3 regions of the Nonomuraea sp. NPDC005692 genome follow, and region 2 is predicted to be linked to each of the others. Evidence: riboswitches for the same ligand, from Rfam matches in the RefSeq annotation. Region 2 holds a riboswitch; each other region holds the start of a gene.
The links. Region 2 has a riboswitch for cyclic di-AMP ahead of ABZ459_RS35045 (CHAP domain-containing protein). Riboswitches for the same ligand answer to the same signal wherever they lie in the genome.
Positions count from the first base shown of each region.

Region 1: another riboswitch for cyclic di-AMP. It lies ahead of ABZ459_RS12455 (CHAP domain-containing protein); the one in region 2 lies ahead of ABZ459_RS35045 (CHAP domain-containing protein).
Region 3: another riboswitch for cyclic di-AMP. It lies ahead of ABZ459_RS26525 (NlpC/P60 family protein); the one in region 2 lies ahead of ABZ459_RS35045 (CHAP domain-containing protein).

Region 1 covers NZ_JBEXYU010000004.1:390,745-401,071, forward strand. The annotation lists gene ABZ459_RS12410 (glucosyl-3-phosphoglycerate synthase) at 1-49, shown strand, start outside; gene ABZ459_RS12415 (TetR family transcriptional regulator) at 178-750, opposite strand; gene ABZ459_RS12420 (MFS transporter) at 838-2,040, shown strand; gene ABZ459_RS12425 (MCE family protein) at 2,225-3,394, opposite strand; gene ABZ459_RS12430 (acyl-CoA dehydrogenase family protein) at 3,535-4,743, shown strand; gene ABZ459_RS12435 (GNAT family N-acetyltransferase) at 4,819-5,211, opposite strand; gene ABZ459_RS12440 (MFS transporter) at 5,312-6,724, opposite strand; gene ABZ459_RS12445 (TetR/AcrR family transcriptional regulator) at 6,815-7,417, shown strand; gene ABZ459_RS12450 (hypothetical protein) at 7,493-7,930, opposite strand; cyclic di-AMP (ydaO/yuaA leader) riboswitch at 8,646-8,799, shown strand; gene ABZ459_RS12455 (CHAP domain-containing protein) at 8,813-9,481, shown strand.
Region 2 covers NZ_JBEXYU010000022.1:158,113-168,439, reverse strand. The annotation lists gene ABZ459_RS35070 (cupin domain-containing protein) at 1-270, opposite strand, end outside; gene ABZ459_RS35065 (phosphoenolpyruvate hydrolase family protein) at 287-1,102, opposite strand; gene ABZ459_RS35060 (Tm-1-like ATP-binding domain-containing protein) at 1,102-2,325, opposite strand; gene ABZ459_RS35055 (nuclear transport factor 2 family protein) at 2,336-2,833, opposite strand; gene ABZ459_RS35050 (TetR/AcrR family transcriptional regulator) at 2,931-3,479, shown strand; gene ABZ459_RS35045 (CHAP domain-containing protein) at 3,532-4,245, opposite strand; cyclic di-AMP (ydaO/yuaA leader) riboswitch at 4,259-4,397, opposite strand; gene ABZ459_RS35040 (luciferase family protein) at 4,659-5,006, opposite strand; gene ABZ459_RS35035 (glycosyl hydrolase family 18 protein) at 5,249-7,207, shown strand; gene ABZ459_RS35030 (PP2C family protein-serine/threonine phosphatase) at 7,368-8,411, shown strand; gene ABZ459_RS35025 (chitinase C-terminal domain-containing protein) at 8,532-10,327, shown strand, end outside.
Region 3 covers NZ_JBEXYU010000013.1:160,937-171,263, reverse strand. The annotation lists gene ABZ459_RS26535 (cytochrome P450) at 1-506, opposite strand, end outside; gene ABZ459_RS26530 (LuxR C-terminal-related transcriptional regulator) at 785-997, shown strand; gene ABZ459_RS26525 (NlpC/P60 family protein) at 1,024-2,067, opposite strand; cyclic di-AMP (ydaO/yuaA leader) riboswitch at 2,074-2,225, opposite strand; gene ABZ459_RS26520 (amino-acid N-acetyltransferase) at 2,513-3,082, shown strand; gene ABZ459_RS26515 (RDD family protein) at 3,168-4,769, shown strand; gene ABZ459_RS26510 (RDD family protein) at 4,876-5,364, shown strand; gene ABZ459_RS26505 (Lsr2 family protein) at 5,890-6,222, shown strand; gene ABZ459_RS26500 (ATP-dependent Clp protease ATP-binding subunit) at 7,292-9,793, shown strand.

The sequences.
Region 1 (10,327 bases), on a different contig from region 2:
CCCGATGCTCACCCTGACCCACCCCACCACCTTCGACCCGCCTCCGTAACGGTCCCGCCTGGCCTGCCGCGCTCGGCCCTCGTTGGATGGTTTCGCCGTCCTTGTGGCGGGCCCGGGGTGACTGGCTTGCCGTGGCGACCCCCGTGGCCGGCCCTGGAGTTGGCGGGCCATGAGGTCCTACTTGAGGGCTGCTGTCACGAAGGCGCCGATCTGGTCGCGGATGGCGTCGTGGTCCTCGGCGGCGTCGCCCAGTATGATCCGCCCGAGCTGCGGCATCATCGACGGGAACAGGGCGAGCCCCGTCAGCATGAACAGCATGCGCGACGTCGCCTTCGACGGCTCCTCGCCGCGCCCTTCGGCCAGCGAGGCCGCCTTGCGCGCGCACCGCTCGACCCTGGCCTCCTGGCCGGGCAGCAGCTCCTGGCCGCGGTAGTTGAGCGCCTCCCACATGAGCAGCCGGACCAGGTCGGGATGGCGCCGGTAGTAGTCGGTCAGCCGGGCCACGTAGTCGACGGGATCGGCGCCGGGCAGGGCGATCTGCGACGTCAGGTCGTCGAGCGCCTCGTTGATGACGGCGTCGAACAACTTCTCCTTGTTGCCGAAATGCCCGTAGATGCGCTCTTTGTTGACGCCGGCGCGCTCCGCGATGCGATCCACGCGCGCGCCCGCCACGCCGTACGCGGCGAACTCCTCGCGGGCGGCCTCCAGCAGGGCGGCCCGGGTGGCGGCGGTCGAGACCTTGGGTGACATGCCACCATTCTGCCACCAACAACTAGTTGGTTGAAAACCAACTAACTAGTTGACGTCCAACTGGTTGGTTGGCTACCGTCCTCTGCCATGGCACTCACGCTTCCTCGTACGGAGGCCGCTCCGGCAGTCCGTACCGATTACGCCCGCTTCGGCCGCACCCTGTTGGCGTTCACCCTCACCGCGGTCCTGTGCAGCGGCCAGTTGTACATCGTCATCCCCCTGCTGCACGACATGGCGACCGGCTGGCACACCTCGCCCGGCGGCCTGACCTGGCTGGTCACCGCGTTCGGCGCCGGTTACGGCGTCGGGTTCCTGGTGTTCGGCCCCCTTTCTGACCGGTACGGCCGCCGCCGCCTCCTGATGGCCGGTCTGCCGCTTGCCGCGTTGACCAGCGCGTTGGTGGCGTTGAGCCCGAACGTCGAGGTGGCCCTCGTGTTGCGTGCCCTGCAGGGGGTGGCCGTGGCGATGTTCCCGCCCGCCGGCATGGCCTACCTGGCCGAACGGCTTGAGCCGCGGCGCCGAGTGATCGCCATCGCCGCGGTGACGGGTGCCTTCCTGGCCTCGGCTGTGTTGTTGCAGGTCGCCGCGCAGGTGCTGGTCGAGATGATCGGCTGGCGGGGGCTGTTCCTGCTGTCGGCCGCCGGTTTCGCCCTCGCCGGGCTCGGCCTGCGCGCCGTCATGCTGCCCGACCTGCCGCGCGAGGCGGCGGGGTCGCTGCTGTCGGCCTACCGCGCGGTGCCCGGCCTGCTGTTCGACCGGGTGCTCGCGCTGCGCTACCTGGCCACGGTCATGCTGATGGCGGGGTTCGTCGCCGTCTACACCGGGTTGCAGATCTATGGCGGTACGTCCTCCGCCGACCTGCTCACGCTGCGTGCCTCCGGGCTGCCCTCGATCCTGCTGATGCCGGTGCTCATGCCGTGGCTGGCCCGGATCCCCACCACGGCCAGGGCCGCCGCGTTCCTGGCCGTGGGCGCGCTCGCCCTGGCGGCCGTCGCGTTCAGCGGGGCCGGCGCCCTCGGCCTGGTGCTCCTGCTGGCCGTCTACGTCGCCGCCATCACCGGCGGCCTGCCCAGCATGAACGAGGCCATCTCCGCCCAGGCCGGACCGGCCCGTGGCACGGCACTCGCCCTGTTCTCCTTCGCCCTCGCCGTCGGCGGCAGCGTCGGCCCGCAGCTCGCGGCCGCCTTCGGCGGGTTCACCCCGCTGGTGTACGGCCTGGCGATCGGCATGGGCGTGGCAGCCCTGGCCGTCCTCACCTCCACCCGCCGCCGGACCCTCACCACCCACTGACCCCCACCTCCGGGCCCTCGCCGGGCCACTGACCCGCCCCCCACCTACCGGCCCTCACCAGAGGCCGACCGGCGCGGCCCCTCGATCCGCCACCCGACCTCGACCTGCCTCCGCCAGGCCCCCATCGGACGCTGGACCGGCATCGCCGTTCGGCGTCTGGTGGGGGCCGGTTTGCGCGAGGTGGTCAGCGGGTTGTGACGAGGCCGCCGAGCGACAGGTCGGGGCGGTCGACATGCACATCGGGCAGCAGCCATGACGTGTCGATGGCCACCGTGTCATTGAGCGCCCGTGCCAGCGGGTTGAGCGCGCCGAGCAGCGACTCGCACCCGCCGTCCATGGAGTGGGCCAGCGAGCACAACCACATCGCGACGTCGTCGGTCTGGCCGTTGAGGTTGAACCGGGCCCGGAACGTCGCGCTCACGGGGTCGTAGGCGTTGTTCGCGTTGTTCAGGGCGAGCGGCGCGGTGTCGAGGAACGTGCCGATGGACGCGCGCTGACGTACCAGCAGGGCGGTGAGGTGGGCGAGATCGCGGGTGTTTGTGGCGATCTCACCCCTGTTGTCCTCGACGAAGTCGGCGACCTGCGTGAGCGTGGAGGACAGCTGGCCCAGCACCGCGCGCAGTTCCTCGCGCTCGCCGTCGAGCTGCGCCGACACGCCCGCCAGGTCCTTCATGAACGCCCGGATCCGCGCGTCGTCGCGGGCCATCGCCCCGGTGATCGTGGCCAGGTCGCGGACGGTCTGCGCCAGGTCGTCGCCGTCGCCGGCCAGCACGGAAGCCGCGTCGGACAGACCTCGCACGGTGGCCCCCACCGTCTCGCCCTGCCCGCCGAACGTCCCCGCCGAGACCCGCAACAACCGCGCCAGCGCCCCACGCTCGTCCGCCGCCACCCCACCCGACCCTGGCCGAGAGGAACCGGGCCGTGGGGGCGAAACCGGTGGGGCGAGGGCCGCGGCGAGCTGGTCGTAGCCGCGTAACGCCTCGTCGATCTCCACCGGCGAGCGCGTCCGGCCCAGCGTGCCGCCGTCCTGGAGCACGGGCCCGCCCCGGTACGGCGGTGTGAGCTGCACGAACCGGTCGGCGATCAGCGACCGCGCCACGATGACCGCCTGCGCGCCGGCCGGGACCTTGCGCCCGGCGTCGAGCGCCAGCTCCACCCGGACCTGGGCGCCCGCCGGGCTGACCGCGGTGACCCGCCCGACCCGCACCCCGAGTACGCGCACGTCGGAACCCGGGTACAGCCCCACGGCGGCGTCGAAGTAGGCGACGGCGCGGACGCCCGCGACCGGCCTGAGCAGCAGATACGCCGCCGCCAGCGCGAGGACGGCGAGAAGTGCGGCGAGCCGGCGGTCCATCGGCCTTCCTCGATCGACATGGGCGAACGGTGACCAGAACATTACCGTGAGTCGCCGGACCGTCGCACCTTCCGGCCAAGCCCTACTCGCCGGTAGGGTGTTACCGACGGTAACAATGGAACGGCCAGGGAGTGGACACGATGACCGGGTTCTGTCCGGAGCTCAGTGACGACGTGACCGAGGTACGTGACTGGGTCCACGCGTTCGCCCGCGACGTGATCCGCCCCGCGGGCGCAGAATGGGACGAACGCGAGGAAACCCCCTGGCCCGTGATCCAGGAGGCCGCCAAGATCGGCCTGTACTCGCTGGACTTCTTCGCCACCCAATGGTTCGAGCAGAGCGGCCTGGCCCTGCCGGTGGCGTTCGAGGAGATCTTCTGGGGGGACGCCGGCATCGGCCTGTCCATCGTCGGCACCGGCCTGGCCGCCGCCGCGCTGTCCGCGAACGGCACCCCGGAACAGCTGGGGGAGTGGCTGCCCCAGATGTTCGGCACGGAGAACGACGTCAAGCTGGGCGCCTTCTGCGCCTCCGAGCCCGACGCCGGCTCCGACATCGGCGCCATCCGCACCCGTGCCGTCCACGACAACGGCGACTGGGTGCTGAACGGCGTCAAGACCTGGGCCACGAACGGCGGCATCGCCGACGTGCACGTGGTCGTCGCCTCGGTGGACCCGTCCCTGGGCACCCGCGGGCAGGCCAGCTTCGTCGTCCCGCCCGGCACGCCCGGCCTGTCGATGGGGCAGAAGTTCCGCAAGCACGGCATCCGCGCCTCGCACACCGCAGAGGTGATCCTGGAGGACGTGCGCGTGCCGGGCTCGTGCCTGCTGGGCGGCAAGGAGAAGCTGGACGCCCGCCTGGCCAGGGTCCGCAACGGCGAACGCGCCGGCGAGCAGGCCGCGATGCGCACGTTCGAGACCACCCGCCCGTCGGTCGCGGCGATGGCCGTCGGCATCGCCCGCGCGGGCTTCGAGTACGCCAGGGACTACGCCCGCGAGCGCGAGCAGTTCGGCCGCAGGATCGGCGACAACCAGGCGATCGCGTTCCTGCTCGCCGACATGGCGACCCGCGTCGACGTGGCCCGCCTGCTGACCTGGCGGGCGGCCTGGATGGCCCGCAACGGCAGGCCGTTCGAGCAGGCCGAGGGGTCGATGTCGAAGCTGGTGGCGGGCGAGACGGCGGTGTGGGTGACCGAGCAGGCGATCCAGATCCTCGGCGGCGCCGGCTACACCCGGGAACACCCGGTGGAACGCTTCCACCGCGACGCCAAGATCTACACCATTTTCGAGGGGACGTCGGAGATCCAGCGCCTCATCATCGGCCGCGCCGTCACCGGCCTGCAGGTCCGCTGAGGATGTCTGTTTCGGCCTTCGTGGGCGTCGAAGGTATCGGGCTGCAGGCCAGCGCGATGTGCGGTGAAGTAGGGGTCACTTCGGTTGCCAGCGACAGATCTTCTTGGAGGTGAGGGTCGCGCCGACGCGGGTGTAGAAGCGTTGCGCAGCGACGTTGGCTTCGGTCACCTCCCAGCGGATCACCTTGCCGTCGGCGGCTTCGGCCGCGGCTTGCATCAGCCGTTCGCCCACGCCGTTGCCGCGTTCGGCGCCGGTCACGTACAGGTCGTCCAGGGCGAGGTGGTCCTGGCCGGACCAGAAGCTGATGCGCTCCAGCCAGGAGACGTAGCCGATGGCCCGGCCGCTGCGCTCGGCGATCAGGTAGGTGATCTCCGGGCGGGCGAGCATCCGCTCCAGATCCTCGACGCCTACGGTGATGGCCGAGGCCTGGCCTTGGTGTTCGGCCAGACCGCGGATGAGGTCGTGCACGACGGCGGCGTCTTCGGGCGTGCGTCGTGGGTGGGGGAGTTGCCGGCGTCGCAGGCGTGTTGCGGAGCCGCCGTAGCGCCGGCAGCCAGGCGGTTCCCGCTCACTGGGAGCCGGCTTGCACCGTAGGTGACGGGCGGCCGGGCGTTACCGACGCTGCGACGACCGCGCCGACCGCTGAGGCGATCGCGGCCACGGTGAATCCGCTGGTGAAGCCGTTCAACGTGGTCCCGGCCAGGCTCGCGGCCGCGACGCTTGAGATGACGGCGGCTCCGATGGATGCGCCGAACTCGTGGAAGGTGCTCACGATGCCGGAGGCGATCCCGGCCTCGTGGGGCGCCACTTGACCGAGCGCGGTCGCCGAGGCGATGACGAACATCGCGCCGGTGCCCGCCGCCGCGACGGCCACGCCCGCCACGACGCTGACGACGTTCGTCGAGAAGGCCGGTACGGCCATGCCGATCGCCGCGACCGCCAGGCCCGCGACGGCCAGGGCGCGCCCGCCCCACCGGCCGAGCAGGCGTCCGGTCAGGTTGGCGCCGAGCATCGTCGCCAGCACGACCGGCAGGAACAGCAGCCCGGCCTGCAGCGCGCCGTAGCCCAGAGCGTGCTGGAAGTAGAAGGTTCCAAGGAAGAACACCGCGATCATCAGTGCCGTGGCCATCAGGATGAGGAAGGCCCCGACCGCCACGGGGCGCCGGGCGAGCAGTCGCACGTCCATCAGGGGCGAGCGCGCCCGCCTCTGCCACAGCACGAACAGCACGTAGCCCACGGCAGCCGCGAGCACGAGCCACCCGGTGAGGGAGCTGAGCCACCCCCGCTCGCCGGCGGCGATGAGGGCGTAGATCAACGACGCGCTGGCGGACGTCACTAAGATCGCACCAAGTAGGTCGAGCCGGGGCCGGGAAGCGGGCGAAGGCGTACGCGCCGGGAGGAGTGCGGCGAGGACCACAGCGATCACCAGGCCGATGGGCACGTTGACGTGGAACACCCACGACCATCCGGGACCGGCGGTGAGCAGGCCGCCGAGGAGAACGCCGAGCGCGGCACCGCCGCCGCCGAGCGCGGACCAGACGCCCAGGGCCTTGTTCCGCTCCTCTCCGTCGAACAGGGCGACCACCAGCGACAGCGCCGCGGGCGACAGCAGCGCGGCCCCGACGCCCTGGGCCACACGACCGGCGAGCAGCATGCCCGCCGACCCGGACAACCCTGCGACCAGCGATGCGACGGTGAACAGCAACAGGCCGGTGATCACGATCCGCTTGGCGCCCAGCAGGTCCGTGATGCGGCCGCCGAGCAGCATGAGGCCGCCGAAGGTGAGCGTGTAGGCGCTGACCGTCCAGGTCAGGGCCTCGCGACTGAGGGCGAGGTCCGTCTCCATGTGAGGCAGCGCTATGGCGACGACGGTGACGTCGAGGATCAGCATGAGCTGGGCCACGCCGAGGAAGCCGAGGATGCGCCACCGGGCTGGGAGCGGCTCGTGGAGCACTGCCTGCTGCACTGCGGGTTGGGTCATCAAATCCTCCAGCGGATATCTCGTATGTCCATATACGAGTTCTGCTGGTCACTATAAGCCGTATATGGACATACGAGATAGGCTGGGGGCATGGCTGCACCTCCTGCCCGCTCCAGGCGCCGTGTCGACGCCGAGCGCAGCATCGCCCGCATCGTGTCCGCGGCCCGCGAACTGATGCGTTCGGACCCGCATGCGACCACCGATGACATCGCCCGGGCTGCCGGCGTCGGGCGGATGACCCTGTACGGACATTTCCGGACCCGGGCCGACCTCATCGAGGCGGCACTTGTCGAGGCGCTGCGAGACGGTGACGAGCTCCTGGCCTCCGTCGACCTGGCAGGCGACGCGCGCGAAGCCATGGGCCGCCTGCTGGCGTCCAGCTGGGAATTGGTGGCCGAATCAGCGGCCCTGCTGGCCGCGGCCGAAGGAGTCCTTCCCGCGGGGCGGATCCGGGACCTGCACGCTGAACCCGCCCAGCGCATGGCTGAACTCATCCACCGTGGCCAGGATCAAGGCGTCTTCCGTACCGACCTGCCCGCCACCTGGTTGGTCAGCCTCACCCACTACATCCTGCACGGCGCGGCGAACGAGGTGCGCCAAGGACGCCTGGCCCGTGACGATGCCGCAGACACGGTCACGAAGTCCATCCAATCGGCGCTGGCCGCCTGGGGTGGGAGCCCGGCTTCGGGGTGAGGCGGCGGACTCACTGCAGTTGGCGGTAGCGCAGTTGCTTGCCCGCGTCCGGGCGTCTGACCTCGTGGACGAGGTTCAGAGCAGTTGTGCTTGCACGAAGCCGGCGAGCAGAACAGTGAAGCCGCCGATTTCGCCCACGATGAGCGCCGTCATGAACGCCGTTGTGCCGCGGACGGGATGGCGGAACTGATTGTTGGTGTCCCGGCGCCAGCCGTGAAGGGCGTAGCTCACGATCGCCGCGACGAAGAACACCACGACGACTCCCGCCGCGACGAGATCAACTGCCGCCGGCCAGCCGCTCAGCTCGACGAAGACGGCGATCAGCAGGGTCGCGAACGAATACAGCAAGGCGGCACGATGCGCGATGTCCACATAGGGGTGAGCCCTGTGGTGCTCCGAGCGGATCATCTGCAGGCATTTCCATACGCCCAGCACCAGGGCCGCCATGAAGATCAGTCCTGCCAGCAGCAGTACGACGATGGTGTCGTCCCCCAGGGGCATGGCGCTACGCATGACGGGGCTCCGGGAAGAGGCCGGGGAGCGACGCTGACCCATCGTGAGAAACGGTGAGTCCGTCGCCGGAGGTGGCCGGTGTGACCGTTCTGGCCGACCGTGCTCTGTGCCGTTGGATGAGACGGACCGACAGGTGGCGGTCCTGACTCTCTGCCAGGAGAGGGAAGGCCGCATCGGCGAAGCGCTGCCCCTTCTGGTCGGAAGCTGCCTGCTGTGCCCGGTGTGCCACGCCGTCGGGGAGGTTCGTCCGATGCAGGTGCAGACGTACCCCCTGCGGATCCCCGAGCGAACCGACCGTTGCCGACGCTCGTCCCTCTCTCAGTGCTTCTCGCGGTACCACGTGCCCCTCTCCTTCCGATAACTTGAACATAGATGTTCGAGTTATCGGGGAGCCTGTCTGACTCGTCGCCGTGGGCGTGCCGGGAGTCCATCTCGTCTCGCCGGCCGTAACGCCCCTTGGGGCGCTCGTCTCTTGTCCGTTTCTCTCCGGCGCCTGACCTCGGGCGCGGTCAGACGGCGTGCCAAGGTAAAGAATTGGTGGGTAAAACGCCTGTCTGGTGGGCGTTTTCGAAGCGTTTCTCCCAAGTTGACTTGTACTGCTCTATGCCATTCACATACCTTCAATGTCAGTTACGACGTAGGCCCGGTGAGCATCCGCGCCACAGTACGTCCCGACCATTGCCGAGACCGCGTCTGATCTGCGTGAACACGTAGAACGGCGTGGCCGCCGAATCCGCTCAGAGAAGCACGCGGAACCGGGGACCCACATTCTGTTGGGGTGAATCGGTGCACCTCCCGCGAGGGCATCCGTAGGGCACTTCCACGCCCGAACCCGTCAGCTAACCCGGTAGGCGGAATGGAAGCAAGGAGCAATACCCCTTCATGACCATCAACGCCTTCACCCGTGTTCTGACGCCCGCCACTCTTTCCCGTCTCGCCCTCGGAGTGAGCGTCGCTGCCGGTGCGGTTCTGGCCGGAGCCCCAGTCTTCGCCGATCAGGCGTCCGGCGCGCGTTCCGACACCGTCGCCTCGCACAGCGTCGAGCAGAAGACCGCCGGGCAGGTGAGCGCGCAGTCGGTGCTGAAGATCGCCGAGTCGCAGGTCGGCGTGACCGAGAACGCCGCGGGCGGCGGCACTCCGTTCCACAGCTGGTACATGTCCTCGCCGCGGGCGAAGGAGACCGTGGCCCGCGACGGCGGGAGCCTGCAGTCCTACGCCAACGCTCCCTGGTGCGCGATGTTCGTCTCTTGGGTGGGTGAGAAGGCCGGTGCCCGGTCCACCGTCGGCTGGGACGCCTACACCGTGACCTATGCCAAGTGGTTCGAGGCCAACAAGCGCTGGGGGAGCGAGGCCAAGCCGGGCGCCGTCGTCTTCTACTCCTGGGACGACAAGTCCGTCGAGAGCATCGACCACGTGGGCCTGGTCAAGCAGGACAACGGCGACGGCACGATCACCGCGATCGAGGGCAACACCGGTAACGGCAAGGTTGAGCAGCGCATCCGACCCAAGTCCCAGGTCGTCGGGTACGGCTACCCGCAGTACAAGGCCTGACAGCAGGCCGAAGAGTCCTCTCCGCTGCGATGGTGAGGGCAACGGAAGTGGCGCAGGCGAGGTCCTGCGCCACTTTCGCGTATCGCGGGAGCAACGCTGTGAGACCGGCGCTCTCGTGTCGGCCCGGTTCATACTTCCGTGTCGGCCCGGTTCATACTTCGAAGCAGCGCAGTACGGCGGAGAGCGCTTCGGCGGCTCGCCGCACGTCCACGAACTCACGTACAAGCTGGCGAAGCCGGACCGCAGGATGTCGGCGGCCAGGCGTCGGCATGACTCCGTTGTCCGCCAGCGCGTCGACAATGGCCGAACCAGCCGGATGGCGGTAGGAGTCCGGGCTGCCGCCCAGGGCTGGATGTGGGGAGTGGCCAGGTCCAGAAGGTCGCCGCAGTGCTCTTGGGCCAGCTCGACGAACAGCGACGTCAGGTCGACGCTCTTCGCCCGCATCGCGTGGAGGTCGGCGCGCTTCCACACGTCGAGACTCGCCTCCAGAGCCGCGTACGCAGGTCACGAGCGGCGATGCCACAGGTGGCAGGGCATCGAGGCTCCTGTGAGAAGGGAAGCTCCAGGCTTCCGCTTTCCTGATCAATCGAATGACCCTGCCGCGTGCGAAGGCCGAGGAGTACACGAGCTGGTTCAAGGCTCTCCCGGATCCAGATCGTGTCGCTGCCGGCCCGGCGGCGTGCGCCGATGAGCGTTGGCGAGATCGGCTGGTCCAGCATGGCGGCGGCGGCCACGGCGTGGGCTGTGCTGGTGACGTCGCTGGCATCGCCTGCCTGGTGTCCGAAGCCGCCGTCGTGTCACTGGCCGGAGAGACGGAGGTGGCGGGGGCTCCGCAGCAGCCTCCGG
Region 2 (10,327 bases):
GTGCAGCGTGCCCTTGGGGATGTAGATCGCCTCACCGGCCCTGACCGGGAACTCCGGGTCGTCGCCGACGGTCTGCCGCCCCTCGCCCTCGATGACGTAGAGGACCTCGTCGGAGTCGGGGTGCAGGTGGCGTTCGTGGCCCTTGTTCGGGTTGATGATGACCTCGCCGAACGTGGAGGAGGCGCCCGGCACGGCGTCGGGCGTCACGTGCCATTTGATGGCCCCCCAGTCGAAGAGCATCGTGGGAAGGGCGTCCGGTCGTCGGTGCATGGCGGGTTCCTCCTGGTCAGAGCTGCTTGAAGGCGCGGACCTGTGCGGCGATGGCCCGCTCGGCGGGCAGGCGTTCCATCGAGGACGCGCCGAAGAACCCGGCGACGCCGACCGTGCGCTGCTGGATGTGGCGCACGTCGTCGGGCTCGGCGATGGGACCGCCGTGGCACAGCACGATGACGTCGGGGTTGACGGCGACGGCGGCGTCGCGCATCTCCTGGATGCGTACGGCCGCCTCGTCGAGGCCGATCGCGGTGACGGCGCCGATGCTGCCCTTGGTGGTCAGGCCCATGTGCGGGACGAGGATGTCGGCGCCCGCCCGCGCCATGGCCGTGGCCTGCTCGGGGGTGAACACGTAGGGGGCGGTGAGCAGGTCGCGCTCGGCGGCCAGCCTGATCATCTCCACCTCCAGGTCGAAGCCCATGCCGGTCTCCTCCAGGTTCGCCCGGAAGACACCGTCGATCAGGCCGACCGTCGGGAAGTTCTGGACGCCGGTGAAGCCCATGTCCTTCAGCTCGTCGAGGAAGCGCGGCATCAGCCGGAACGGGTCGGTGCCGCACACCCCGGCCAGCACCGGCGTGTCCTTGACGACCGGCAGGACCTCCCCCGCCATCTCCACGACGATCGCGTTGGCGTCGCCGTACGGCATCAGGCCGGCGAGCGAGCCGCGGCCGGCCATCCGGAACCGCCCGGAGTTGTAGATGATGAGCAGATCGACCCCGCCCGCCTCGGCGGACTTGGCCGACAGCCCGGTGCCCGCGCCGCCGCCGATGATCAGCCGGCCCGCCTCCCGCTCGGCGCGCAACCTCCGCAGTGCCTCGTCGCGACGCATCAGGCCCCCTTCTCGATCAGCCGGTGCAGCCGGTCGGCGGCCGCGACGGCGAACTCCGCGTTGTTGATGTCCTGGTCGCTCCGCACGACCTCGACGGCGCTGCCCGCGACGGCCGCGAGCACGGCGTCGAAGCAGGCCGCGTCGGCCGCCGGGTCGTGGAACGGGCCGCCCTCGACGTCGACGGCCGAGACGCCGCCGCGCGGCACGAACAGCGTGACCGGCCCCGACGCGCGGGCCAGCCGCTCGCCGATCGCCCGCCCGATCTCGGCGTTCTCGGCGGGAGTGGTGCGCATGAGCGTCACCGTCGGGTTGTGGACCAGGAGCTGCCGTGACCGGAAACGTTCCGGCACGGTCTCCATCGGGCCGAAGTTGACCATGTCGACCGCGCCCAGGCTGACGACCTGCGGGATTCCGGCCCGCCCCGCGGCGGTCAGGCGGTCGGGGCCCGCCGACAACACGCCGCCGACGAGCTCGTCGGCCAGCTCGGTGGTGGTCAGGTCGAGCACCCCGGCGAAGTGGCCGCCGGCCGCCAGCGCCTCCATGGCCCGGCCGCCCGAGCCGGTGGCGTGGAAGACCAGCACCTCGTAGCCCAGGGACTCCAGGCGGGCCCGCGCGGCGTCGACGGCGGGCGTGGTGACGCCGAACATCGTGGCCGCGACCAGTGGTTTGTCCTCCCCGGACGGCTCGGCGCCGGCGTCGTAGGAGGCGGCCATCGCGCTGATCGCGGCGGCGGCGTTGGTCAGGATGCGGCGGGAGACGGAGTTGACGCCCGCGACGTCGACGACGCTGTACATGAGCGTCACGTCGGTCTCCCCGACGTAGGCCGAGACGTCGCCGCTGACCATGGTCGAGACGAGCAGTTTGGGCAGGCCGACGGGCAGCGCCCGCATGACGGCGGCGGCGATGGAGGAGCCGCCGCTGCCGCCGAGCGCGAGCACGCCACTCAGCTCGCCGCGGGCGTGCAGGTCCTTGGCCAGGGCCGTGGCCCCGGCCGCCATCGCCGCCAGCGCGGCGCCGCGGTCGCCCGCGCTCCTGAGCCGGTCGAGGCCGGTGCCCGCGGCCCGCGCCACGGCCTCGGCGGGGACGTCGGCGGTCAGCTCCGGGGTGCCCATGACGCCGGTGTCCATGAGGACGACGCCCTGCCCGGCCCGGATGATCAGGTCGCGGACGAGGGCGTACTCCTCCCCCTTGGTGTCGAGGGTGCCCAGCAGCAGAACCGCCATGTCAGACCTCCTACGATCGGCCTTCCGACCTTACCCCGGCGATCTCCGCGTGGCGGATGCCGAGGACGTCCACGTCGTGCTCGGACAGCGGGCGGGAGCCGAAGATGCGGCGTTCCTCCTCGGTGATGGCGACGTCGTTGATGCTGGCCTCCCGGCGGCGCATCAGCCCCGACTCGTCGAACTCCCACTGCTCGTTGCCGTAGCTGCGCCACCACTGGCCGGCGGCGTCGCGGGACTCGTACTGGAAACGGACGGCGATGCGGTCGCCGGTGAACGCCCACAGCTCCTTGCGCAGGGCGTAGTTCAGCTCGCGGTCCCACTTGCGGCGCAGGAACCCGGCGATCTCGGCGCGGCCGGTGACGAACTCGCCGCGGTTGCGCCACACGGAGTCCTCGGTGTAGGCGAGCGCGACGCGCTCGGGGTCGCGGGTGTTCCAGGCGTCCTCGGCGGCCTGGACCTTGATCCGGGCGGTCTCCTCGGTGAACGGCGGAACGGGCGGGCGTGTCATGAGATGTCCTCTCCGATCGAGAGAACGGTCGTTCTCCCGGGTTGTGCGATAGCGTAGAGAACGATCGTTCTCCGCGGCAAGCACCTGGAGGGGTGTCATGGATCACGAACAGCGGTTGCTGGACGCCGCGGGCGACCTCTTCTACCGCCGCGGGGTGCAGGCGGTCGGCATGGACGAGATCCGGGCCGCCTCCGGCGTCTCGCTGAAACGCCTCTACCAGTGCTTCCCGTCGAAGGAGGCGCTGGTCGTGGCCTACCTGCGGCGGCGCGACGAACGCTGGATGACCTCGCTCACCGCGTACGTGGCCGACGCCGGCGACCGCATCCCGGCGGTCTTCGCGTGGCTGGAACGCTGGTTCACCGAGGACGACTTCCGCGGCTGCGGGTTCGCCAACGCCTTCGCCGAGCTGGGCGCCGGTTCGGCGGACGTCCGTACCGCGGTGCGCGAGCACAAGGAGCGCCTGCGCGCCTACCTGCGCTCGCTCGCCGAGGAGGCCGGAGCGGGCGATCCCGGCCTGCTCGCCGAGCAGTTGCTCACCCTGATCGACGGCGCCACGGTGACCGCGATGATCTCGCAGCAGCCGGGCGCGGCCCGCTCGGCCGGGCAGGCCGCGACGACCCTGGTCCACCGGCACCGGCGGCCCTGAACGCGAAAAGAGCGCACCCCCCGCAGGGAGTGCGCTCTTTCGCGTCGCAGGATCAGGCGGCGTACGACGGGTAGCCGTAGCCGACGACCTGGGAGGTCGGGCGGACACGCTGCTCGACCTTGCCGTTGCCGGTGTTGCCCTCGATCGTGGAGATCGTGCCGTCGCCGTTGTCCTTGACGACGAAGCCGACGTGCTGGATGTCGTTCAGGCTCTTGCTGCCGCTCCAGGAGAAGAAGACGACGGCGCCCGGCTTGGCCTCGGTGCCCCAGCGGTCGTTGGCGGCGAACCACTTGGCGTGGCTCACGGTGTAGGCGTCCCAGCCGACCTGCGGGCGGGCGCCGGTCTGCTCGCCGACCCAGGAGACGAACATCGAGCACCAGGGGGCGTTCAGGTACATGGCGCGGTTGCCGCCGTCACGCGCGGCGGTCTCGGCGGCGCGCTGCGAGTCGGCGTACCACTTCTGGAACTTGGTGCCGCCGCCGTTGGCGTCCTCGGAGGTGCCGACCTGGGCGCGGGCCGTCGCCAGCACCTGGGCGGCGGTGACGTTGACCTTGCCCTTGGCGCTCTCGTCGGCGGCGCGGTTCTGCGCGACGTGCGGCTGGGCGGCCACGCCGGCGACCTTGGCGGTCTGGGTGGCGGTGTGGGCGGTGGTGGTGTCGGCGTTCACTGCCGCGTGCGTGCCGAGCACGCCGGCGACGGCGGTCGCGCCGAGGGCGATCTTGGCGAGGTCGAGCTTGTAGGCACGGTGAAGACGGTGCTTGGCCATGAGGGTGTTACTCCTTGCGCTTCCGTGCCGCTTGCCGGGTTAGCTGACGGGTTCGGGCGGGAAGCTGCCCTACGGCACCACGGCGCCGATTCACCCCATTGGACACATGGGTCCCCGGTTCCGCGCACAGGCGGATTCAGCGGTCTCTTGGTCAGGCGAAAGGGCTGACGCATCGTCTTCCCGGGCCCGGGAAAGGGCCTGAAGGTATATGTGCGACGCCCGGATGCGGAGATGTCCGCATCGACTCTGTACAACACGGGTCGAGCTTGGGTAATTCCCAGGCAATGCCATCCCTACCTGGGACGACTCCCCGTTTGGCTGTGTACAACCAAGCTACCCGGCGAGTAATTCCCAGGCAAATGGCGGCATTGAATTCGACGGTGCGTGGGAGAAACGCTACGCACCGAATCGGTTCACGCCACGTGCGCCTTTATCGCCACGCTCGTGAGGGCCAGCAACAATTCCAGATCGGGCTCCGCGTCGACCTGCACGGCGACCCAGGCGCGGTCGCGGCAGGCATGGACCTGGTCGCACTCCCGCAGGTACGGCTCCAGGCGGCCGATGGCGGGGGCGGTGAGCCGTACGTGGATCTCGTCCCGGCCGGCCAGGCGCAGGATCTCGGTTCCGTGTACGGCGAAGGCGACCTGCTGACCGGTGCCGCTGACGTTCAGCGACGGCCAGGACCGTAACTCCGCGACCGCGCGGACCACGTAGGGCCCGCGTCGCGTGGGCGTCCGCCGCCAGGCGGAGATTCCTGCCACGCTCCAATGCTGAGCCACGGCTCACCCCGCCGTCAGCCCCCGTTCCTGAACCGTTATCCCGTCGTGAACGGGCGCGTCCGGGGTCTGACCGGCACGATTACGGACACCTGACCGATGAGTATTGACGCTCCCCCAGGCAGAGGCTACCGTCGATTCACAACTTAAAGGAAACTTTCCTAATAGTTTCCCCAGAAGTCTCCCATCCCACTCCCCACACACCCCCCAACGGATGTCGGAGCGACATGAAACACACCATTCTGAGCAAGGTCCTGGCGGGAATGGCGGCATTGGCCCTGCCCCTCACCGCGGCCGTGGCCGCCCCAGCGCTCGCCTCCGCCAGCACGGTGGCGTACGCGGCGGCCTGGGCCCCGTGGACCGCCTACACGGCGGGCACGGTCGTCACCTACAACGGCGTCGACTACGTCTGCCTCCAGGCGCACACCTCCCAGCCCGGCTGGGAGCCGCCGAACGTGGCGGCGCTGTGGAAGGTCTCCGGTGGCGGCGGCAGCGACACGACCGCGCCGTCGGTGCCGGGCAACCTGCGCTCGACCGGCGTCACGGACACGAGCGTGGCCCTGGCCTGGAACGCCTCCACCGACAACGTGGCCGTGACCGGCTACGAGGTCTACCGCGGCGGCACTTTGGTCACCACCGTCACGGGCACCACGTACAACGACACCGGCCTCACCGCGAACACGGCCTACAGCTACACCGTGCGCGCGCGTGACGCGGCCGGCAACCGCTCGGCCAACAGCAACCAGATCTCCGCGACGACCACCGGCGGCGGTGGCGGCGACGACAAGACCCCGCCGTCGGTCCCCGGCAACCTGCGCTCGACCGGCGTCAGCAACAGCAGCGTCTCGCTGGCCTGGAACGCCTCCACCGACAACGTGGCGGTCACCGGCTACGAGATCTACCGCGGCGGCACCCTGGTCACCACCGTCACGGGCACCTCGCACACCGACACCGGCCTCAGCGCCAACACGTCGTACAACTACACCGTGCGCGCGCGTGACGCGGCGGGCAACCGCTCGGCCGACAGCAACCAGATCACCGCGACCACCACGGGCGGCGGCGGTGGCGGCGGCAACAAGGTGCTGGGCTACTTCGTCCAGTGGGGCATCTACCAGCGCGGCTACCACGTCAAGAACATCGACACCAGCGGCTCGGCGGCCAAGCTGACCCACATCAACTACGCGTTCGGCAACGTGCAGAACGGGCAGTGCACGATCGGCGACAGCTACGCCGACTACGACCGCTTCTACCAGGCGGGCGAGAGCGTCGACGGCGTCGCCGACACCTGGGACAACGGCGCGCTGCGCGGCAACTTCAACCAGCTGCGCAAGTTGAAGAAGAAGTACCCCAACCTGAAGGTGCTCTTCTCCTTCGGCGGCTGGACCTGGTCCGGCGGCTTCGGCCAGGCGGCGCAGAACCCGACGGCCTTCGCCGACTCCTGCTACAAGCTGGTGGAGGACCCCCGCTGGGCCGACGTCTTCGACGGCATCGACATCGACTGGGAGTACCCGAACGCCTGCGGCCTGACCTGTGACACCAGCGGCGCGGCGGCGTTCAAGAACGTGATGTCGGCGCTGCGCTCGCGCTTCGGCGCGAACAACCTCGTCACCGCGGCCATCACCGCCGACGGCAACGACGGCGGCAAGATCGACGCGGCCGACTACGGCGGCGCCGCCCAGTACGTCGACTGGTACAACGTCATGACGTACGACTTCTTCGGCGGCTGGGACGCGCAGGGCCCGACCGCCCCGCACTCGCCGCTCACCACCTGGGACAAGATCCCGGTCCCCGGCTTCTACACCGACAACGCCATCCAGAAGCTCAAGAGCAAGGGCGTCCCGGCCGCCAAGCTGCTGCTCGGCATCGGCTTCTACGGCCGCGGCTGGACCGGCGTGACCCAGGCCGCGCCCGGCGGCACGGCGACGGGCCCGGCGCCCGGCACGTACGAGCAGGGCATCGAGGACTACAAGGTCATCAAGACCCGCTGCCCGTCCACCGGCACGGTCGCGGGCACGGCCTACGCCTACTGCGGCAACCAGTGGTGGAGCTACGACACGCCGAGCACCATCGGCGGCAAGATGAGCTACTCGAAGAACCAGGGCCTCGGCGGCGCGTTCTTCTGGGAGCTCAGCGGTGACACCACCAACGCCGAACTCCTCACGGCCATGAAGAACGGCCTCGGGTAAGTTCGCACGTCAGGGCCGGTCCCGGGTTCCGGGGCCGGCCCTTCGCCGTCTCCGGCGCGCCGGAGGACGGAACGCGGACGCCTTGGGAGAAGCTGGTCACCGGGGGTGAACGACGATTCTCTGGGGTGGCGGGCACAGGCGGCCCTTCTTCACGACACCGGTGTTCCTGGTCGGCCTGATCGGGATCACGGCGCTGGTGGTCGGGCTGGACAGGTTCACCGGCGGGGGCGCGGAGCTCGTGCCGGTGCTGATCTTCCTGCCCGCGATCGTGTCGGGGCTGGGCTCGGTGTGGCAGACGGCGGTCGCGTCGGTGTGGGTGCTGGCGGTGGTCTCGGCCTCGGTCGCCTATCTGGGCGGCAACCTGCGGACGAACCTGGAGGTCTCCGGCTTCACCGCGGCGTTCGGGCTGATGAGCGTGGTCGGCGCGAGCTACCGGATCCAGCGCGAGGAGGAGGTCCGCCGGTTGCGCTCGGCCGCCGCGGCGTTGCAGCGGCAGCTCGTCAGGCCGCTGCCGCTGCGCTCGCTCGACGTGGTCGTGGACGGCCTCTACCAGCCCATCGAGGAGGACACGATGGTGGGCGGCGACATGTACGAGGTGGCGCCGTCGCCGTACGGGACCCGGGTGATGATCGCCGACGTGCAGGGCAAGGGGCTGCCCGCGATCGGCGCCGCGCTGGCCGTGCTGGGCGCCTTCCGGGAGGCGGCCTACCGCGAGATCAGCCTCATGGGCGTGGCCGACGCCCTGGAGGACGCCGTGATCAGGCACAACAGGTTCGCCGCGCACACCGGGGAGCCCGAGCGCTTCGTCACCGCGCTGCTGCTGGACATCGGCCCGGAGCTGGAGGTGGACGCGGTCAACTGCGGGCACATCGCGCCGTACCTGATCCACGGCGGGAACGCCGGGCAGCTCTGGCTCGGCGAGCCGGAGGTGCCGCTCGGCCTGGCCGGGCTGGCGGGCGAGCCGCGCCACGGCGCGCGTTTCGCCTTCCCGCGAGGGGCCTCGCTGCTGCTGTGCACCGACGGCGTGACCGAGGCCCGCGACCGCGACGGCTCCTTCTACCCGCTGGAGCAGCGGCTGCGCTCCTGGGCCCGCGACCCGCCGGCCAGGACCGTCGAGGCCCTGGCCGCCGACCTGAACACCTTCACGCACGGCGCCCCGCGCGACGACATCGCGGTGCTCATCCTGCGCCGGACCGGATCGTGACCCGCCCGAGCGCCCGAACGGCAACTATTAAGAAAGTTTCCTAACAGAGAGCATTGACGGCCCTGGTCACCAGGCTTACCTTCCGATCAACCCCCCAGTCATGCCCCATCGGAGGTGGCCTTGAAGCCCACACGCCTACGCGCGGCACTGGCCGCGTGCGGCACCTCACTGGTCCTCATCGCCGGAGCCCTGGCCGGTACGGCCACCGCCGCGGCCGACAACGCCGCCTGCCGCCCGGACGGCCTCTACCAGACCCCCGGCGTGGACGTCCCCTACTGCCTGGCCTACGACGAGGACGGCCGCGAGAAGATGGGGGCCGACCACCCCCGCCGTATCATCGGCTACTTCACCAGCTGGCGCACCGGCAAGAACGGCCAGCCCGCCTACCTGGCCGGCAACATCCCGTGGGGCAAGGTCACCCACATCAACTACGCCTTCGCCCACGTCGACGGCAGCAACAAGATCGCCGTGGACGCCAACGCCACCGCGACCGAGTGGCCCGGCGTCGCCGGCGCCGAGATGGACCCGGCCTACTCCTACAAGGGCCACTTCAACCTGCTGAACAAGTACAAGAAGCAGTTCCCCGGCACCAAGACGCTGGTGTCGGTCGGCGGCTGGGCCGAGACCGGCGGCTACTTCGACGCCAACGGCACCCGGGTGCCCTCCGGCGGCTTCTACTCGATGACCACCAACGCCGACGGCTCGGTCAACCAGGCGGGCATCGGCACGTTCGCCGACTCGGTCGTCGCGTTCGTGCGCGCGTACGGGTTCAACGGCGTCGACATCGACTACGAGTACCCGACCTCGATGAAGGACGCGGGGAACCCGCTCGACTGGACCATCGCCAACGCCCGCAGGTCGAGCCTGATGAAGGGCTACGCGGCCCTGATGAAGACGCTGCGCCAGAAGCTGGACACCGCGGCCGCCGCCGACGGCAGGTACTACATGCTGACCGTCGCCGCCCCCGCCTCCGGCTACCTGCTGCGCGGCATGGAGACCTTCCAGGTCACCCAGTACCTGGACTACGTCAACATCATGTCCTACGACCTGCACGGCGCCTGGAACGAGTTCGTCGGCCCCAACGCCGCCCTGTACGACGACGGCAAGGACGCCGAGCTGGCCAAGTGGGGCGTCTACACCGCCGCCCAGTACGGCGGCCTCGGCTACCTCAACACCGACTGGGCCTACCACTACTTCCGCGGCGCGATGCCGGCCGGCCGGATCAACATCGGCGTGCCGTACTACACGCGCGGCTGGAAGAACGTCAACGGCGGCACCAACGGCCTGTGGGGCACCTCCAACGGCCCGAGCGGCAGCTGCCCGCAGGGCCTGACCACCTGCGGCGACGGCGCCCGCGGCATCGACAACCTGTGGCACGACGAGGAGAACGGCAAGGAGGTCGGCGCCGGCTCCAACCCCATGTGGCACGCCATGAACCTGGCCAAGGGCATCGCCGGCTCCTACGGCCCCGCCTACGGCCTGGACCCGGCGAGCGACCCCGAGGACCGGCTCACCGGCACCTACACCCGCAACTACAACGCCACCCTGACCGCCCCCTGGTTGTGGAACGCCACCAAGAAGGTGTTCCTGTCCACCGAGGACGACCAGTCGCTCGGCGCCAAGGCCGACTACGTCAGGAACCAGGGCATCGGCGGCGTGATGATCTGGGAGCTGGCCGGCGACTACGCCTGGGACGCGGCCAAGGGCGAGTACTTCATGGGCCAGACCCTGACCGGCCTGCTCTACGACAAGCTCAGGACCGCCACCCCGTACGGCGCGGCCAAGGCCAAGGTGACCGTCCCCAACGAGAAGGTGGACGTCACGATCGAGGCCACCGGCTTCCCCGCCGGCGACAGCAACTACCCGATCAACCCCAAGCTCGTCATCACCAACAAGACGCAGACCACCATCCCGGG
Region 3 (10,327 bases), on a different contig from region 2:
TAGTCGCGGAACTCGTTCCTGGAACGCTCCGTTTCCGACATGAGGGCGTCTGTCAGCATCGGGTCAAGTCCGCGGGCAAGGGCCTCGCTCCATCCGCGGAAGCGGTCGTGGTCCTCCGGCGGCACCCCGAGCATCTCGCTGATCACCATCACCGGCAGCGGGTGGGCGAAACCGGAAATCAGCTCCGCCTCCTCCGGCAGCCGCCCGATCAGGTCGGCGGTGATCACCTCGATCCGCGGCCTGAGGCGGGCCACCATGCGCGGCGTGAACGCGCGGCTGACCAGAGCACGCAACCGGGTGTGATCGGGCGGGTCCATGAGCAGGAACGACCTGCCGGGCTGACCTGGCTCTTCCTGCGCGGGCGCGGACGTTCCGTGACCGAACGCGGGATCGCGCAGCACGGCCGCGCACAACTCGTACGTGGTCACGACGAGCAGCCCGCCGCGCGTCGCGAAGATCGGCCCGGCGGCTCGCAGCTCTCGATATCGGACGTACGGATCGCGCACAAATTGCGGATCCGAGGGATCAAAACCCAGCAGGTCGGTGGCGCTCATCGGGGGCGGTACCGGGCCGCCGAATTGATCGTTTGGACCGTTCATAGCGGACCACGGCGTGCCAACATATGCGGAGTACGTCACATATAAGCGATCATGTCAATAGCACTGGTCAAGGGCGCCGATTGTCGCGCTTGACGACCTTTCCGCGATGCGTTTACCTTCACCGAGACGAGCGGCTTTGCTTCGCCTGAAAGGTCCGAGTTCTGCTGTTGGGGGGAGGGCTCCCGGTGGATGTGCTCACAGAAGGCGTTGAGCTGAGCCACGCGGATTTGGCGTTACTGGCCGAGCTGGCCAGGGGGGTGACCGTCGATCGGGTCGGCAGGCGGCTGGATATCAGCGGACGGACCGTACGGCGCAGGCTGAGGGGCATCTGCGACCGCATCGGCGTGGCCACGGCGATCGAGGCCGTGGCATGGGCGGCGCGCCGCCAGCTCATCTAGCGGCGCTCGGCGAAGTGCCGCGCCGGTCAGTCCGCGATGCGCACGCCGCCGGCGAACGGCCGCCTGTCTATCGAGGCGACCCGCACGACGTCACCCGTCTGCGGGGCGTGGACCATCATGCCGCCGCCGATGTAGATGCCGACGTGGTGCAGGTCGCTGTAGAAGAACACCAGGTCGCCGGGGCGCAGCTGGTCGCGGCTGATGTGCGTGCCGGCCGTCCACTGGTCGCCGGTGTAGTGGGGGAGCGAGATGCCCACGCGCTGGTAGGCGGCCATCACCAGGCCGGAGCAGTCGTAGGAGCGCGGCCCCTCCGCGCCCCACACGTACGGCTTGAGCTGCTGGGTGAGCGCCCATTTGGCGGCCTGGGCGGCCTTGCCGTCGCCGATGACCGGCAGGTTGACGCGTACGGCGCGGGTGCCGGGACGGCCCGCCTCGCCGACGGCCCGCCGGTAGAGGTTGCTCTCGACCTTGGTGACCAGCTTGGTGATCTTCGAGCGCTTGCCCTCGAGATCGGTGACGATCTTCTGGACCTCGGCGATGCGGGTCTTGGCGCCGGCCCTGGCCCGCTCGGCGGCCTCCATGGCCTTGGCGAGCTGGTTGACCTCCTCGCCCTGCTGCTGTTCGAGCGCGTACGTGGTCGCGGCCCGGTCGAGGAAGGTCTCGGGGTCGCCGGACTGGGCGAAGGCCAGGGCCTTGTCCAGGCCGCCGGTGATGTAGGCGTTCTGGGCGAGCAGCGAGGCCCTGGCGCGCCTGGCGGCCAGGTCGGACTCGCTGGTGGCCAGGATCTTCTGGGCGGAGTCGTTGGCCTTCTGTGCGGCCTTCAGCCGTTCGCGCTGCTCGTTGTACTGCTCGGCCAGCGTCTCGATCTCTTCGTGCAGCTTCTCCACCTGGTCGGCGAGTTCGGAGAGCGACGGCTTCGGGTCGGCGGCGGCGGAACCGACGGGGACGGCGAACAGCATCGCGGCGATGGTGACGCCGATGACGCCGAGGCGGCGTGTGCGCCTGGCCTGCTCCTGGGGGCGGGCGTGCCTGCCCCCAGACTTCCCCGAGCGGTCGAGCGTCCGCTTCACCAACCGAGCTCCTCTCATCGACGCCGGCCGGGTTAGCTGACGGGTTCGGGCCGGAGCAGCCCTACCGAGATGGTCGGATTCACCCCAAGTGGTGGCGCGAGGTGCTCGCCACCGTTGGTTCCCCGGCTTCCCTTGCGGGAATTGGGCGTGTCTTTCCGCGCGCATTACGCGGAGAACATCGTCGCTGGACACTAATGCACTCCGGGTTCACGCTCAACCGGAACTGCCGAGTCTGTAGAGGTTTCACAACTGAAGGGTCACAAGGTGATCTCGTGGGTAGCCGTACGGAAGCAGGCTTCTGCACCTTTTGTCCAGCATTCAGGGTGCTGAGGTCTGGAGGAAAGCTCCAAGTCGGCTCGTGTTCGCCTGACCACGGGATGTGATGAGATGCCCGAGACGTGGGATTTAGGGCCGAGCCGTAATGAGATCTGTACCCTGGAGAGCCATGGAGCAGGTGGCCGAAGTGGCAGTCCCCGAGACCGCGGTCGTGGTCAGGCGTGCGCGCACGCCCGACGTGCGTGCGATCAGGCGTCTCGTGGACACCTACGCGGGCGCGGGGCCGCGGCTCCTGGAGAAGGCCACGGTCACGCTGTACGAGGACGTCCAGGAGTTCTGGGTGGCCGAGCGGAGCGGGGAGGTCGTCGGCTGCGGCGCGCTCCACGTGCTCTGGGAGGACCTCGCCGAGGTCCGTACGGTGGCCGTCGATCCCGCGTGCCGGGGGTTGGGGGTCGGGCGGCGGATCGTCTCGGCACTCGTCCGGCAGGCGAAGGATCTGGGGCTGCGGCGTGTATTCTGTCTGACTTTTGAGGTCGACTTCTTCGCGAGGCACGGTTTCCGCCCCATCCAGGGCACACCGGTCTCACCCGAGGTCTACGCCGAGTTGCTGGCCTCGTACGACGAGGGTGTGGCGGAGTTCCTTGATCTGGAACACGTCAAACCGAACACCCTTGGCAACACCCGCATGCTGCTGCATCTGACATCGGGTGACGCGGACCTTGACCACTTGGAAAGGTGATTGTTGATACCTATGTCGATACGTTGGGCAGCACAGGCATGTGTCCTGACACGTGCCACATGCGCACTCGAAGCGAGGTGACACGGTGAGCACCGGACAGCCGCCGTACCCACAGGACGATTCCGGCGAGAACCCCGAGTACGGGCAGCACCACGGCCGTCGGCCCGGTGAGCCCGACCCGGACGTGACTGTGGTCGGCTACCGGGCGGACGATGCCTTCGGCCAGCCCCCATACGGTCAGCAGCAGCAACAGGGCTATGGCCAGCAACAGCAGTACGGTCAGCAGCAGTACGGTCAGCAGCAGGGCTACGGCCAGCAGCCCCAGTACGGCCAGCAGGCCGCCTCGGGTCAGCAGGGCTACGGCCAGCAGCAGGGCTATGACCAGCAGCAGGGCTACGGCCAGCAGCCGCAGTCCTCGGGCCAGCAGTACACGCAGCCCGGCTACGGTCAGGAGGCCCAGTACGGTCAGCAGGCCGCGTCGGGCCAGCAGGGTTACGGCCAGCAGCCGCAGTCCTCCGGCCAGCAGGGCTACGGGCAGCAGGGCTACGGCCAGCAGTCGCAGCCCGACTACGGCCAGCAGGGTTACGGCCAGCAGCCCGCGTCGGGCCAGCAGCCCGGCTACGGCCAGCAGCCGCAGTCCTCGGGCCAGCAGTACACGCAGCCCGGCTACGGCCAGGAGGCCCAGTACGGCCAGCAGGCCGCGTCGGGCCAGCAGGGCTACGGCCAGCAACCTCAGTACGGCCAGCAGCCGCAGTCGCAGCCCGACTACGGCCAGCAGCAGGGCTACGGCCAGGACGCCCAGTACGGCCAGCAGGCCGCGGGCCAGCAGGGCTACGGCCAGCAGCCGCAGTCCTCCGGCCAGCAGTACGCCCAGCCCGGCTACGGCCAGCAGGCCCAGCAGGGTTACGGCCAGGAGGCCCAGTACGGCCAGCAGGGCTACGGCCAGCAGTCGCAGCCCGACTACGGCCAGCAGCAGGGCTACGGCCAGGACGCCCAGTACGGCCAGCAGGGCGGCTACGCCCAGCAGCAGTACGGCGACCAGCAGCAGGGTTACGCCCAGCAGCAGTACGGCGACCAGCAGCAGTACGGCCAGGCCTACGGCCAGCAGCAGCAGTCGCAGCCCTACGGCCAGCCCGGCTACGGCCAGCCCTACGGTCAGCCCGTCGGCGTGCAGCCTCCGGGCGCTCCGGCCCCCCTGGCGGAGTGGTGGCAGCGTCTGGTCGCGAGGATCATCGACGGCGTCATCCTCGGCGTCGTGAACTTCGTGGTCAGCCTCATCCTGGGCCTGTTCGCGATCGGCTACGACTCGGCGACCGGCTCGACCTCCGGCATCCTGTCGGGCTTCGTCATCGGCATCCTGTCGGCGATCGTCACGACCGCCGTCTGGGTCTGCTACGAGTTCTTCCTGACGAAGATGAACGGCCAGACGGTCGGCAAGATGGTCATGGGGATCAAGGTCGTCCCGGTGGGGCAGGCCCTGCCTCCGGGCGGGCTCGGCTCCGACCTGGCGATCAAGCGCGCCGGCGTCACCTGGGGCGGCTACATCCTGAGCGTCATCCCGTTCCTCGGCCCGCTGCTCGCCTGGGCGTGCGTCGCGGTCAACGGCGCCTCGCAGCTGTGGGACAAGCCGCTGCAGCAGACGTTCGCGGACAAGTTCGCGGGCACGGTGGTCGTGAAGATCAAGTAATCCCGCGTCAGCGTAAAACAGGGGCCGGCTTCCCGCCGGCCTCTGTTTTGTGTGTGCGGGGCGTACCAAAATGGGGGGTACGACCGCCGACCGCGTGAGGTGGGATATGGCCGGGACACCGTCGTGGCCGGGCCTCGTGCCCGCGGAATGGTGGGAACGCCTCGCCGCCCGCTTCATTGAGGCGCTGGTCTTCGGGGTCTTCTATTACATTCTGTTCATCGCGCTGTGGGGCGCCTTCCGGACTGTCGGGATGGCGGAGGCGTTCGGCGGGCGGCTCCCCGGGCTCTTGGCCTGGTTCCTGGCCGGCCTGTGTTATACGGCCTATGACTGGCGGGCCCATTGCCTGCGCCGGCGGACCTTCGGCCAGGCGATCATGAAGATTCGCCTGGCGCCGGACGACCTTCCACGTGGCGCCCTGCTGAAACGCGCCCTGGTCTATCCCGGGCCTGTCATGCTGATGGGCATTCCGGTGGTCAATCTGCTGGCCGGAATGCTGCTGTTCGGCGTCGGGCTGCTCATCCTGATCGACAAGCCGTTGGAGCGCGGGCCGCATGACAGGCTGGCCGGAACGCGGGTGGTAAAAGATCTTCGTTGAGGCATCCGCACCTGGGAAGATGCCTTTTCGCAAAATTTTCCCTTGATCCGGTAAGGAGCCTGGAGAGACTGGCATTAGGCTATGGGACGTCCGGGTTGCCGGATGTCGGTGCCCCTGCTCCCTGAGGGCGACTGTGTGTGGCTATGGTCGGTTCCGGGTGAGTTGTCACCTAGGCGTCATGAGCGTCCGGCGTGCTCCCGCAGGTCCCGCAGGTCGCGCCGGGATGCGTATTTAGCGCCCCCGAAACCCTGCTAGCCCTGGAGGCGAGGACGAATGGAAGCCGTAACAGACGTATTGTCAGCGCTCATCCCCCCGGTCGTGGTCGGCGGTGCCTTCATCTTTGGCGCGGTGAAGTTGCTGCGATCGGAGGCCGCCGGGCGACGGGCAAACCACCAGGATCAGGCCGAGAACCAGAACTGATCTGCCAGTCAGCCGAATCCCCGTAGCGCTGAATTGTCTCCGCGCCTTTCCGGGTATATGTTTGGGCGAGCGAATGAAACAATGCTCCGGGAAAGGATTGCGTAGATGGCCAAGCAGATCCAGGAGATTCTCATCGATGACCTCGATGGGGGCGAGGCCAATGAGACGGTCAGCTTCGCTATTGACGGCTCCTCCTATGAGATTGACCTCAGCGACGTTAACGCCAAGAAGCTGAGGGACGCACTCACGCCTTTCGTGCAGCACGCCCGCAGGGCAGGAGCCGTGTCCGCCCGTCGCCGTGGTCGCGGCGGCAACCGTGCGATGAGCCGCGAGAAGAGCTCGGAGATCCGGCAGTGGGCCAAGGCCCACGGCCTGCCGGTCAGCGAGCGCGGCAGGATCGCCTCCACCGTCGTGGAGAAGTACGAAGCGGCTCACTGAGCCTCGTCGAGAGAGCCATCTCCTGACCATGCGCTTATGCCGTTCGCCTAGGACCCCGGCGAGCGCCATAAGCGCATGATCGTTTTTATGGGGAGTTCGTGAATCCCCCGACCACTTGTTGATCTTCTAATTCGCCCAAATGTGGGCGTATTGCTCACCTGTGCCGCCGTACAAGGCGCCGCGCGGGAGTGGAACGTGCCGGGCTTTGCGGGCGGCGTCCGTGTCAATTTCCGGGCCGCCGGGCTCGCTCGCCTTCGTCGTCACCTCCGGCCGGAACGGGCCAATGCCGTCACCCGCCGCAACTTTCCCCGTCCCGATCCTGCGGCGTACGCGCAAAGCGGTGACGCTCCGCCACACAATCGGGCAGCCGGCCCTTCCCGAAGCGCTGTCGCAAGCCCTCTTCCCGGCACCGGTCACTTCACCCTTCTTACGGTCTTGCGCGGGGTTCTCCGGGCTTGTTGGGGCTTGTTCGGGCCACTCGGCGGGCAGGGCCGCGGATGACCGGCAAAACGCGGGCGTGCGGCTGGTGGGGCGCGATGGAAAACCGGCGGCCTCTCCCGTGTGCCGCGCATTGTCCCGTCGCGGGACCCCGTGCGCACCGGCGATCGGTAACCCGGCTGACCCGATGGGGAATAGGTGCGACGCGCGTTGCGTGCCGAGTTGTGCTCAGGGCGTAGCGTCCGCGCTTGGACGCGGTTTGGAGCAGCACATACGATGATTACGTAACAGATACGGGCGCGGGCATCGGAGATGCGTGGCCGGCAGGCACCCCAAGGCCGGCTTCGCCCCGGCGTCCGACGGCCGATCCGTGTTGGTCCGCCCTGGGCCGCGGGCGTCGAATTCCAGGCGCTTCCGGGAAGCGCCTAAACATCGTTCGCTTGCGGCGTATCGGGAACACGTCACCCCCGAACAGTAGTTGGATAGAGGGTGAACGCCCTGCTCTCGGGGAACGTCTCTGCTATAGAGCGTGTCAGCGGCAGTGGGCACGGTTCGCCGAGCCAGGGCTAGCATGCGGGATGACGGGACCGGATTTACCGGCCTGACTGACCGCTCTGTGAGGAGCGACGAGATGTTCGAGAGGTTCACCGACCGAGCGAGGCGTGTTGTCGTCTTGGCCCAAGAAGAGGCCAGGATGCTCAACCACAACTACATCGGCACTGAGCACATTCTTCTTGGTTTGATCCATGAAGGTGAGGGCGTAGCCGCCAAGGCTCTGGAGAGCCTCGGTATCAGCCTTGAGGGTGTGCGCCAGCAGGTCGAGGAGATCATCGGCCAGGGCCAGTCGGCTCCGTCGGGGCACATTCCGTTCACCCCGCGGGCCAAGAAGGTCCTCGAGCTGTCGCTCCGTGAGGCTTTGCAGCTGGGCCACAACTACATCGGCACCGAGCACATCCTGCTCGGGCTCATCCGCGAGGGTGAGGGTGTGGCCGCCCAGGTGCTGGTCAAGCTTGGAGCTGATCTCAACCGTGTCCGGCAGCAGGTCATCCAGTTGCTCCACGGTTACCAGGGCAAGGAGCCGGCCGCCGCGGGCGGTCCCCAGGAGTCGGCGCCGTCCACGTCCCTGGTGCTCGACCAGTTCGGCCGCAACCTGACCCAGGCGGCCCGTGAGGGCAAGCTCGACCCGGTCATCGGCCGTGAGAAGGAGATCGAGCGGGTCATGCAGGTCCTCTCCCGGAGGACCAAGAACAACCCGGTGCTGATCGGCGAGCCCGGCGTCGGCAAGACCGCCGTCGTCGAGGGCCTGTCGCAGAAGATCGTCAGGGGCGAGGTGCCCGAGACGCTGAAGGACAAGCAGCTCTACACGCTTGACCTCGGCGCCCTGGTCGCCGGCTCCCGCTACCGCGGTGACTTCGAAGAGCGCCTGAAGAAGGTGCTCAAGGAGATCCGCACGCGCGGCGACATCATCCTGTTCATCGACGAGCTGCACACGCTCGTCGGCGCGGGCGCCGCCGAGGGCGCGATCGACGCCGCCAGCATCCTCAAGCCGATGCTGGCCCGTGGCGAGCTGCAGACGATCGGCGCCACCACCCTCGACGAGTACCGCAAGTACCTCGAGAAGGACGCCGCGCTGGAGCGCCGCTTCCAGCCGATCCAGGTGGCCGAGCCCTCTCTCAGCCACACGATCGAGATCCTCAAGGGTCTGCGCGACCGCTACGAGGCCCACCACCGCGTCTCCATCACCGACGACGCCCTGGTGGCCGCCGCGCAGCTGGCCGACCGCTACATCAGCGACCGCTACCTGCCCGACAAGGCGATCGACCTCATCGACGAGGCCGGTTCCCGGATGCGCATCCGCCGGATGACCGCTCCGCCGGACCTGCGCGAGTACGACGAGAAGATCGCCAACGTCCGCCGCGACAAGGAGTCCGCGATCGACGCGCAGGACTTCGAGAAGGCCGCTGCGCTCCGCGACCAGGAGAAGCAGCTCCAGCTCAAGCGCGAGCGGCGGGAGAAGGAGTGGAAGGCCGGCGACATGGACGTCGTGGCCGAGGTCACCCAGGAGCTCATCGCCGAGGTCCTGGCGACCGCCACCGGCATCCCGGTCTTCAAGCTGACCGAGGAGGAGTCCCAGCGCCTGCTCCGCATGGAGGACGAGCTCCACAAGCGGATCATCGGCCAGGACGACGCCATCAAGGGTCTGTCGCGGTCCATCCGGCGTACCCGCGCCGGTCTGAAGGACCCGCGCCGTCCCGGTGGCTCGTTCATCTTCGCGGGCCCGTCCGGTGTCGGTAAGACCGAGCTGTCCAAGGCTCTGGCGGAGTTCCTCTTCGGCGACGAAGACGCTCTGATCAGCCTGGACATGTCGGAGTTCATGGAGAAGCACACCGTCTCCAGGCTGTTCGGCTCGCCTCCCGGCTACGTCGGCTACGAGGAGGGCGGCCAGCTCACCGAGAAGGTGCGGCGCAAGCCGTTCTCCGTGGTCCTGTTCGACGAGATCGAGAAGGCCCACCCCGACATCTTCAACTCGCTGCTGCAGATCCTGGAAGACGGTCGCCTGACCGACGCCCAGGGCCGCGTGGTCGACTTCAAGAACACGGTCATCATCATGACCACCAACCTCGGCACCCGTGACATCTCCAAGGGCATCGGGGTCGGGTTCGCGAAGTCCAACGACACCGAGTCCAACTACGAGCGGATGAAGGCGAAGGTCCAGGAGGAGCTCAAGCAGCACTTCCGGCCCGAGTTCCTCAACCGTGTCGACGACATCGTGGTCTTCCACCAGCTGACGCCGAACGAGATCATCAAGATCGTCGATCTGATGCTCGCCCAGGTCGACGCCAGGCTGAAGGACCGCGACATGGGTCTCGAGGTCTCGCCGGAGGCCAAGCAGCTGCTCGCCGACCGCGGTTACGACCCGGTCATGGGCGCCCGGCCGCTGCGCCGTACGATCCAGCGCGAGCTGGAGGACTCCCTGTCCGAGAAGATCCTCTACGGCGAGCTCCGTCCGGGGCAGGTCGTGAAGGTGACGATCGAGGGCGAAGGCGACAACGCCAAGTTCATCTTCAAGGGCGAGTCCGCCACGGCGGTCCCGGACTCGGCGGCGGCGATCGCCGCGCCGATCCAGCACTGACCGACCAACCACCGAAAACCCCCGCCCCGGCGGGGGTTTTCGCATTCCATGCCCCATCCCCTCCGCCCGCCTGAGGACACCTCCGCACTTCAGGTGCAGGGCTCGGCCCTCCCCGCCACCGCCCTTCTCCCGGTGCTCTGTGGCCCCGTTGTCGGTTGCGAGCGCTGGCTTTATGGCGGGGCCGGATGGAAGTCGGACGCCGTACGTGGCTGAGGGCCTTCAGGAGGAAGGGATCTGAGCCCGCACGTGGCCGGCCGCTGTTACGTCGTGCGTGTCCCGATTCAGTGGTTCATCCTGACCGCCGTTGAAGGGCGGGGGTTCGCGTCGGTCCTGGATCCGAGGGGCCCGAAGGTGGGTTGTTGCGTAATTGTTGGATGGGTGGGTACGCCGCCACCGGTAGTAGTACTACACTGCGTAGAGCATCGCCAAGTCTCATCCAAGTGATCCGCAAGAGCGTGTTCCTAGAGTCGGAGCTGCTCCCTGGGGAGTAGTAAGCAATCAACTCAGGGCGGACGCGTGCGCCACCCGGAAGCA